Regions from separate parts of the Arthrobacter humicola genome, predicted to be linked through region 1. Evidence: predicted binding sites of a transcription regulator. Region 1 holds the regulator's gene; the other holds the start of a gene.
The links. The regulator HrcA, encoded in region 1, represses chaperone genes, less so after heat shock. The targets are predictions, from matches to a motif close to TTNGCACTCGNNNNNNNCGAGTGCNAA.
Positions count from the first base shown of each region.

Region 2: groES (co-chaperone GroES) is a predicted target of HrcA. The motif match lies at 2,603-2,629, and genes of this name have one in related genera.

Region 1 covers NZ_BAAAQB010000039.1:49,892-54,106, reverse strand. Annotated here, with positions in the region: gene ABD243_RS16175 (DUF3097 domain-containing protein) at 1-575, opposite strand, end outside; gene hrcA (heat-inducible transcriptional repressor HrcA) at 906-1,919, shown strand; gene dnaJ (molecular chaperone DnaJ) at 1,998-3,128, shown strand; gene ABD243_RS16160 (16S rRNA (uracil(1498)-N(3))-methyltransferase) at 3,131-3,919, shown strand; gene ABD243_RS16155 (GerMN domain-containing protein) at 3,960-4,215, opposite strand, start outside.
Region 2 covers NZ_BAAAQB010000044.1:108,884-113,098, reverse strand. Annotated here, with positions in the region: gene ABD243_RS20860 (acyltransferase family protein) at 1-168, opposite strand, end outside; gene groL (chaperonin GroEL) at 460-2,070, opposite strand; gene groES (co-chaperone GroES) at 2,151-2,447, opposite strand; gene ABD243_RS20845 (hypothetical protein) at 3,246-3,743, opposite strand; gene ABD243_RS20840 (class I SAM-dependent methyltransferase) at 3,810-4,215, shown strand, end outside.

The DNA of each region.
Region 1 (4,215 bases):
GCACCCGGCGAAGCCATGACGGCGTCGGCGATCCGCGACTCCTTGGAATCGGGCACCAGGTGGTCAACCAGCACGCCCAGCCGGCGCCCCGGACCCGGGCGGAACTCCGCCACCGCGGCCGCGAGGTCGTCAATGCCGTGCAGCGGCTCGACGACGATTCCCTCCACCCGGAGGTCATCGCCCCAGACCTTCTCCACGAGCTCGGCGTCGTGCTTGCCTTCCACCCAGATCCGGCTGGCCTTGGCCACCTGTGCGCGCTGTCCCGCCACCCGGACCGAGCCCGACGCCGTGCGGCCGGGACCGGCGGCGGGCGCCGCCTTCGGCGCAGGAGGCATCAGCCGGATCGGCTGCCCCTCCAAAAGGAAGCCAAAGCCGAGGCGGAAGGACCGGGACTTGCCCCGCCGGTCCTCCAGCGCCACCACGTGCATGCCGCCGGACTTCTCCACCCGGGTCACGGCGCCCACCCAGCCGGACTGGACCTCCTCGAGGACCATCCCGCGTTCCACCGGGACTTCCGGCAACTGCGTCTTGGCGGGGGCGGACAGGTCCTGGGGCCCCCAGTTCTGGTACGACATCTCTACACGCTTACTTTGCACTCGGAATGTACGGCGGTCAGTGGAACTCTCCGGGGCCCGAAGGGGCCCGAGCCGGACCACAGGGGCGCGGTGACGGTAGCGGCTGCCGCGGTTCCCGCGCCGTCGTGACGGATCCCCGAGATCCCGCAGGCAACGCCCGGAGCGAATCCAATGCTAACAACGCGGCGACTCATATTAGACTGGTTAGCACTTAGGCATGTCGAGTGCTAACCCCTGTCCGGTCACGGACCGCCCCCGCAGCACGCGGGGACGCGAACCGAACGGTCCTGGGGCGGCACCGGCTGCGGGACCGTCGATTGGAGGTGGAGCGTGAGCGAACCACGCAAACTCGAAGTGCTGCGCGCCATCGTGGAGGACTACGTCCATTCCCGCGAGCCAGTCGGGTCCAAGGCGCTGGTTGAACGGCACCATCTTGGTGTCTCCAGTGCCACGATCCGCAATGACATGGCTGCACTGGAAGACGAAGGCCTCATCACGGCACCGCACACGAGTGCCGGCCGGATTCCGACGGACAAGGGCTACCGGCTCTTCGTCGACCAGATCTCGGCCGTCAAGCCGTTGTCTCCGGCCGAGCGCCGGGCCATCCAGGCGCTGCTGGAAGGATCAGAGGACCTCGACGACGTCCTCGACCGCACCGTGCGGCTCCTGTCCCAGCTGACTAACCAGGTCGCCGTCGTGCAGTATCCGCTGCTCAGCCGCGCCCGGGTGCGGCACATCGAATTCGTGCTGCTGGCGCCCCGGAAGGTCCTGGCGGTCCTGATCGCGGACACCGGGAAGGTGGAGCAGCGCGTGATCGACGTCGGCCAGGAGATTGCGGACGACGCACTGGCGGAGTTGCGCACCCGTTTCCTGGCCAGCCTCTCCGGAACCCCGCTGAGCCTGATGCCGCAACTGCTGCCCGCCGTCGTCGCGAGCGGCCCGCCGGCGCGCCGCGGCGCAGCCCAGGCCCTGGCCCGCGGCCTCGAGGCCCTGGCGACGAGCAGCCGCGAGGAGCGCATGGTCATGGCCGGCACCGCCAACCTGGCCCGCTCCAACGTGGACTTCCCGCTCAGCATCGGCCCCGTGCTGGAAGCCCTCGAGGAGCAGGTGGTCATGTTGCGCCTGCTCAGCGAAATGGCCGAAGACCCGCGCGGTGTCACGGTCAGCATCGGACGGGAGAACCCCTACGACGGCCTCGCCGAGGCCTCGGTGGTGGCCACCGCCTACGGGCCGGACGCCACGGCCAAGGTCGGAGTCCTCGGGCCCACCCGGATGGACTATCCCACCACCATGGCCGCCGTCCGCGCGGTGGCCCGCTACCTTTCGAGGATCCTTGGGCCCTGACCGGCCCGGGACCGAACGCTACTTTTTGCCCGACAGGCAGTGCCCCACAGGCAGAACAACAAGGAAGAGATACACACTTTGAGCAGCCACTATGACGTTCTTGGAGTCTCCCGCGACGCAACGGGGGAGGAAATCAAGAAGGCCTACCGGAAACTGGCCCGGACCCTTCACCCTGACGTGAACCCGGGGGAGGACGCCTCGGACCGGTTCAAGGCGGTCACCCACGCCTACGAGGTCCTTTCCGATCCGCAGAAGCGCCGGGTCTATGACACCACCGGCAATGAGAACGGCACCGACAACGGCTTCGGCGGCGGCAGCTACTCCGGCCAGGGCTTCGCCTTCCAGGACATCTTCGAGACCTTCTTCGGCGCCGGCGGCGGCCAGGGCGGCCCGGCGTCCCGGATCCGCCGCGGCCAGGACGCGCTGATCAGCGTACGGATCGACCTCCGCGACGCCGTGTTCGGCGTCAACAAGAAGCTCGAAGTGGACACGGCCGTCATCTGCCCCACCTGCGAGGGCTCCTGCTGCCGCGAGGGCAGCCACCCGGTCCGCTGCGACATCTGTGGCGGCAGCGGCCAGGTCCAGCGCGCTGTGCGGTCCATCCTCGGCCAGGTCATGACGTCGGCTCCCTGCGGCTCCTGTGAGGGCTTCGGCACCGTCATCAAGGACCCCTGCAACGAGTGCAGCGGCCAGGGCCGAATCCGCAGCCGCCGTTCCCTGACCGTCAAGGTCCCGGCCGGCGTTGCCACCGGCACCCGTATCCAGCTGTCCGGGCAGGGCGAGGCGGGCCCCGCCGGCGGCCCGGCCGGTGACCTGTACGTGGAGATCCGGGTCAACAATGACCCTACCTACGTCCGCGACGGCGACGACCTCCACGCCAGCCTCAACATCCCCATGACGGCTGCCGCGCTCGGCACCGAAATCACCCTGGAGACCTTCGACGGCGAGCAGGAGATCGACGTCAAGGCCGGCACCCAGTCGGGCGAGATCATCACCCTGCGCGGCCTCGGTGTGACGCACCTGCGCGGCCACGGCCGCGGCGACCTGAAGGTGCACCTGCAGGTCGAAACGCCGGTCAAGCTCGATCACGCCCAGGAAGAACTCCTCCGCCAGCTGGCCAAGCACCGCGGCGAACACTTCACCGCGGGAAAGCTTGCCGCCAGCGGCGGCGTCTTCGCCAAACTGCGGGATCGGCTCGGTAACCTGTAGCGGTGAGTAACCCGGTCTTCTTCACCGCCCCAGGGACACTGGACCAGCAGGTCCCCGGCTCGGCCTTCGTCCTCGAAGGCGCCGAAGCCCGCCACGCCATCACCGTCAAGCGGCTCGCCGTCGGGGAGGCCGTGGATATCGCCGACGGCGCCGGCAAGCGCCTGACGGGCACCGTCGCCGCCGTCGCTCCCGGCGAACTGACCGTCGAGTGCCTGGACCTCGTGGCGGAGCCGCAACCCGCGATCCGGCTGGTTCTGGTCCAGGCCCTCGCCAAGGGCGACCGCGACGAACTCGCGGCCGAAACCGCCACCGAGCTGGGCATCGACGCCGTCATTCCCTGGCAGGCCGAGCGGTCCATCGTGCGGTGGAAGGCCGAACGTGCCGCGAAGGCGCATGCGAAGTGGCAGTCGGTGGTGACCGCGGCCGCCAAGCAGGCCCGCCGGGCCTGGATCCCGGAAGTCCGGGCCGCCGTCGACGGTGCCGGGCTGCAGGCGGCCGTGGCAGCCGCGGACCTCGCGGTCATCCTGCACGAAGACGCCGTCCGCCCCCTGCGGCAAGTGCTTGAGGCGTGGCTGGACAGTGCTGCTGAGGGCGAGGCGGCGCCCGGCGGCGACGGGCCCCGTGAAGTTCTGCTGATCGTGGGCCCGGAAGGCGGCATCAGCCCGCGGGAGGTCACCCGGCTGTGCGACGCAGGAGCGGTGACAGCCCTGCTGGGCCACCATGTGCTGCGCACGTCCACGGCAGGACCCGCCGCCACCGTGCTGGCCAGCGATATCCTCGGACGCTGGTAGCCGGCAGCATGACTATTTGCCCGTTACTATTTGCCCGTGACTAGTTGACCGTGAAGCCGCGGGTGTCGGTGAACACTTCCCTGGAGCTGTCCGCCGGGTCCACCTGGGACACGCGGACTTCATAGCGTCCCGGGCCGAGGTTCACGGACAGGGTGAACAGCCCGGACTGCGCGGAATCGGCCGAAGCCGTCGCGTTGCCATTGAGATAGGCGGATTTGGCGTTATCGCCGTCCACCTTGAGGATCTCCCAGCGAAGCTTCCCGCCTTGAACGGTGCTCCGGCCGCTGATCTTGACG
Region 2 (4,215 bases), on a different contig from region 1:
CACGTCCACACCGCCGGAGACCCGCCCCAACCAGATGTGGTAGCTCATAACCATCAGCACGGCCAAGGACCGGAGCCCCTGAATCTCGGGCCTGAAGGTGGACTGTCGGCCGGCCTGGGGCGCGCCGTCGGATCGGGCAGGTGCGGGTAGGGTTCTTTGCTGTGTCATAGAAAAACCCCTCAAACCGGTAACCAAAACGTCTATGTTATCCAACCGTAATGTTCATGGCCAATCGTCGCGGTGGGCATAGAACTCTATTCAGTCATGCCAAGGTGTGAGTTTCCAGTGAATTGTCAGCATGGAGGCAGCACGTCCCGGCTGAGTCGCGCCTGAGTCGCGCCAGGACTTGGCGCACTTCGGGAGCATTTTCGCGGCAGTCCCCGGGCGCAAAAGCAGGACCCGGGCACAAAAAAGGGACGGCCCGGCAAGTTGCCGGGCCGTCCCCTGTGCGGGCCGAAATTAGTGCTGGTGGCCTGCGTGCTCGTCTTCGTCGGCCGGCTTCTCCACCACGAGGGTTTCCGTGGTGAGGACCAGCGCAGCGATGGAAGCCGCGTTGCGCAGGGCCGCACGGGTCACCTTGACGGGGTCGATCACGCCGGCGGCGATCAGGTCTTCGTACTCGCCGGACTTGGCGTTGAAGCCCTGGTTGACGGCGGATTCTGCCACCTTGGCAACAACCACATAGCCGTCGAAGCCGGCGTTCTGGGCGATCCAGCGCAGCGGCTGGGTCAGGGCCCGGCGGACGATGCCGACGGCGGCAGCCGCGTCACCTTCGAGAGCCTGGACGGCTGCGTCCTCGTCGAGGGCCTTCAGCGCGTGGATGAGGGCGGACCCGCCACCGGCGACGATGCCTTCTTCAAGGGCGGCGCGGGTCGAGGACACTGCGTCCTCGATGCGGTGCTTCTTTTCCTTCAGCTCAACCTCGGTGGCAGCGCCGACCTTGATCACGCCGATGCCGCCGGCCAGCTTGGCCAGGCGTTCCTGCAGCTTTTCCTTGTCCCAGTCGGAATCCGTGCGGGTCAGCTCGGCGCGCAGCTGGGCAACACGCGCGGCTACGTCCTCGGCCGAACCGGCGCCGTCGACGATCGTGGTGTTGTCCTTGGTGACCGTGATGCGGCGGGCGGTGCCGAGCACCTCAAGGCCAACGGAATCCAGGCTCAGGCCCAGCTCCGGGGAGACAACCTGTGCACCCGTGAGAGTCGCGATGTCCTGCAGCATGGCCTTGCGGCGGTCGCCGAAGCCCGGGGCCTTGACGGCGACGACGTTCAGGGTGCCGCGGATGCGGTTGACGATGAGCGTGGACAGGGCCTCGCCCTCGACGTCTTCGGCAATGATGAAGAGCGGCTTGGAGCTCTGCAGCGCCTTTTCCAGCAGCGGCAGGAATTCCTGCACCGAGGAGATCTTGCCCTGGTTGATCAGGATCAGGGCGTCCTCGAGGACAGCTTCCTGGCGTTCCGCGTCCGTGACGAAGTACGGGGACAGGTAGCCCTTGTCGAACTGCATGCCCTCGGTGAGGACCAGTTCTGTCTGTGTGGTGGAAGATTCCTCGATGGTGATCACACCATCCTTGCCGACCTTGCCAAACGCCTCGGCCAGGAGCTCGCCGACCTCGTCGCTCTGGGCGGAGATGGCGGCAACGTTGGCAACCTGCGTGCCTTCGACCGGACGGGCGTTTTCCAACAGGCGGGCAGCGACGGCCTCGACCGAAACCTCGATGCCACGCTTGATCTCGCCCGGGGCGGCGCCTGCCGCAACATTGCGCAGGCCTTCCTTGACCAGGGCCTGGGCCAGCACGGTGGCGGTGGTGGTGCCGTCGCCGGCAACATCGTTGGTCTTGGTGGCGACCTCCTTGGCAAGCTGCGCGCCAAGGTTTTCGTAGGGGTCGTCCAGCTCGATTTCACGGGCGATGGTCACACCATCGTTAGTGATCGTGGGAGCGCCCCACTTCTTGTCCAGCACGACATTGCGGCCGCGCGGGCCCAGCGTGACCTTGACGGTGTTGGCGAGCTTATCGATGCCGGCTTCAAGCGACCGGCGGGCAGCGTCGTTAAACGCAAGCTGCTTTGCCATGGTTTTGTCCTTTCAAGACAGAACCCCGCGCAACTGATCCGTTCATGGCGAAGGATCGGCTGCGCGGGGGACCAAGAGAGTTACTTTACGACGATCGCCAGAACGTCGCGGGCGGAGAGTACGAGGTACTCCGTGCCGCCGGTCTTGACTTCGGTTCCGCCGTACTTGGAGTAGATAACGACGTCGCCGACGGCAACGTCAACGGGAACGCGGTTGCCGTTGTCGTCAAAGCGGCCGGGGCCTACTGCAACAACTTCGCCTTCCTGCGGCTTCTCCTGTGCGGAGTCCGGGATAACCAGGCCTGAAGCCGTGGTCTGCTCGGCTTCGAGCGGGCGGACAACAATACGATCCTCAAGAGGCTTAATAGAGACCGACAAGGACCTCTCCTATTCGTCAGCAAATTCGTGGACTATGAAGCGGTGATGCCATGGCGTACAGACCGTCGTCGCGGTGCCGGCAGCAGCCTGGCTGTGAAGCTTCAGGTGTTAGCACCCTCCTAGGGAGAGTGCTAATGACGACTCTATGTAAATGGTTAGCACTCGGTCAAGGCGAGTGCCAGAAATTCATCTCGGGTGAACAGCTCCCCCGCGCGGGACATGCTCATTCTTTGCTGCAGCCAGTGGACACTTCGGCATCATGCTCCTTGCCCGCGCCAAGCGAGGGACATGTCCAACGGATGAAGGCTGCCCAAGAGGACATGCCCATTCTTTGCTGCAGCCAGCGGACACTTCGGCATCATGCTCTCTGTCTGCACCAAGCAAGGGACATGTCCAGCGCATGCTGCCTGCCCAAGGGGGGCATGTCCACCGGATACTGTCTGCCCAGGAGGACGTGCCCAACAGGTACTGGCTGCCCGAGAGGACGTGGCCAACGGATGAAGGCTGCTCCGTGGGAGATGCCCATTTATTTGCTGCAGCCAGCGGACACTTCGGCATCATGCTCCCTGCCCGCGCCAAGCGAGGGGCATGTCCAACGGGTAGCGGGCACTCAGGAGGGCATGTCCAGTGCATGCGGGCTGCCCGAGAGGACATGTCCAACGGATGAAGGCTGCTCAGTGGGAGATGCCCATTCTTTGCTGCAGCCAATGGACGCTTCGGCACCATGCTCCCGGTCCGCGCCAAGCGAGGGGCATGTCCATCCGGGCCTGCTGGGTCCATGGGGCCCGGCGCGTGCGCCTACTCGCCGGCGAGGTCCTCGAAGTCCACGTCTTCGCCTTCTTCGTCGTCGCGGTCACTGCCTTCGTCGTTCCGATGCCGGTACATCACCAGGGCTCCGCCGCCGGCCAGCAGGACGCCGGCGATGAGGAAGATGATGCCACCGAGCCTGGCCGTGGCATAGGTGTCGCGGATGGCCCGGGCCTCGTCCGTGGCGTCCTGTACGTTCTTGCCGCCGACGGAATAGACCGTCGCGTTGAAGGAATCGAGGAAGAAGATGATCACCAGCAACGCGATGCACACGACGGCGATCACCGCTCCGGCGATGATCGCCGGCCGTGCGTAGCGGGCCAGTCCCTGGTGATGGCTATGGCGCACCCGCCCGCCGTCGTCCCGCCCGCCGTCGTCCTGCCCGTCCACGTCCTGCCCAGCGTCGTCCTGCCCGTCCGTATTCTGACCGCCCGTGTTCTGCCCGGATGTTTCCTCTGACGTGCTGCCGCCTGTACCGCTGTCTTCCATGTCGTCAAGCCTAGTCCCCGCGGTCCGGTCGCAGCGTGCCCGCGGCGCTGAACTACGCTGGAAGGCATGACTGACGCACCGCAGGAACACATTGCACCGATCCTCACGCCCGAGGGCTGGGAGCTGCTGGCGTCGCTGGGCCCGTACCGCGAGGACGAGGCCTTCCGCCTCACCGCGGCGCTGCGCAAGGCCGGCCATTCCCCCGAGCTGGTCTCGGCGGTGCTCACCCAGTCCCGGTTGCGGACCAAGGCCGAGGCCAAGTTCGGTGAGTTCGCCCGGCAGATGGTCTTCACCAAGGCCGGCCTGGAGCAGGCCACCCGGCTCACGGTGGCGGCCCGGCACGCGCAGCGGTTCGTCGAGGCCGGAATCAGCCATGTCGCGGACCTCGGCTGCGGGCTGGGAGCCGATGCCATGGCCCTGGCGTCCATGGATCTCGTGGTCACCGCGGTGGAAATGGACGAGACCACGGCCG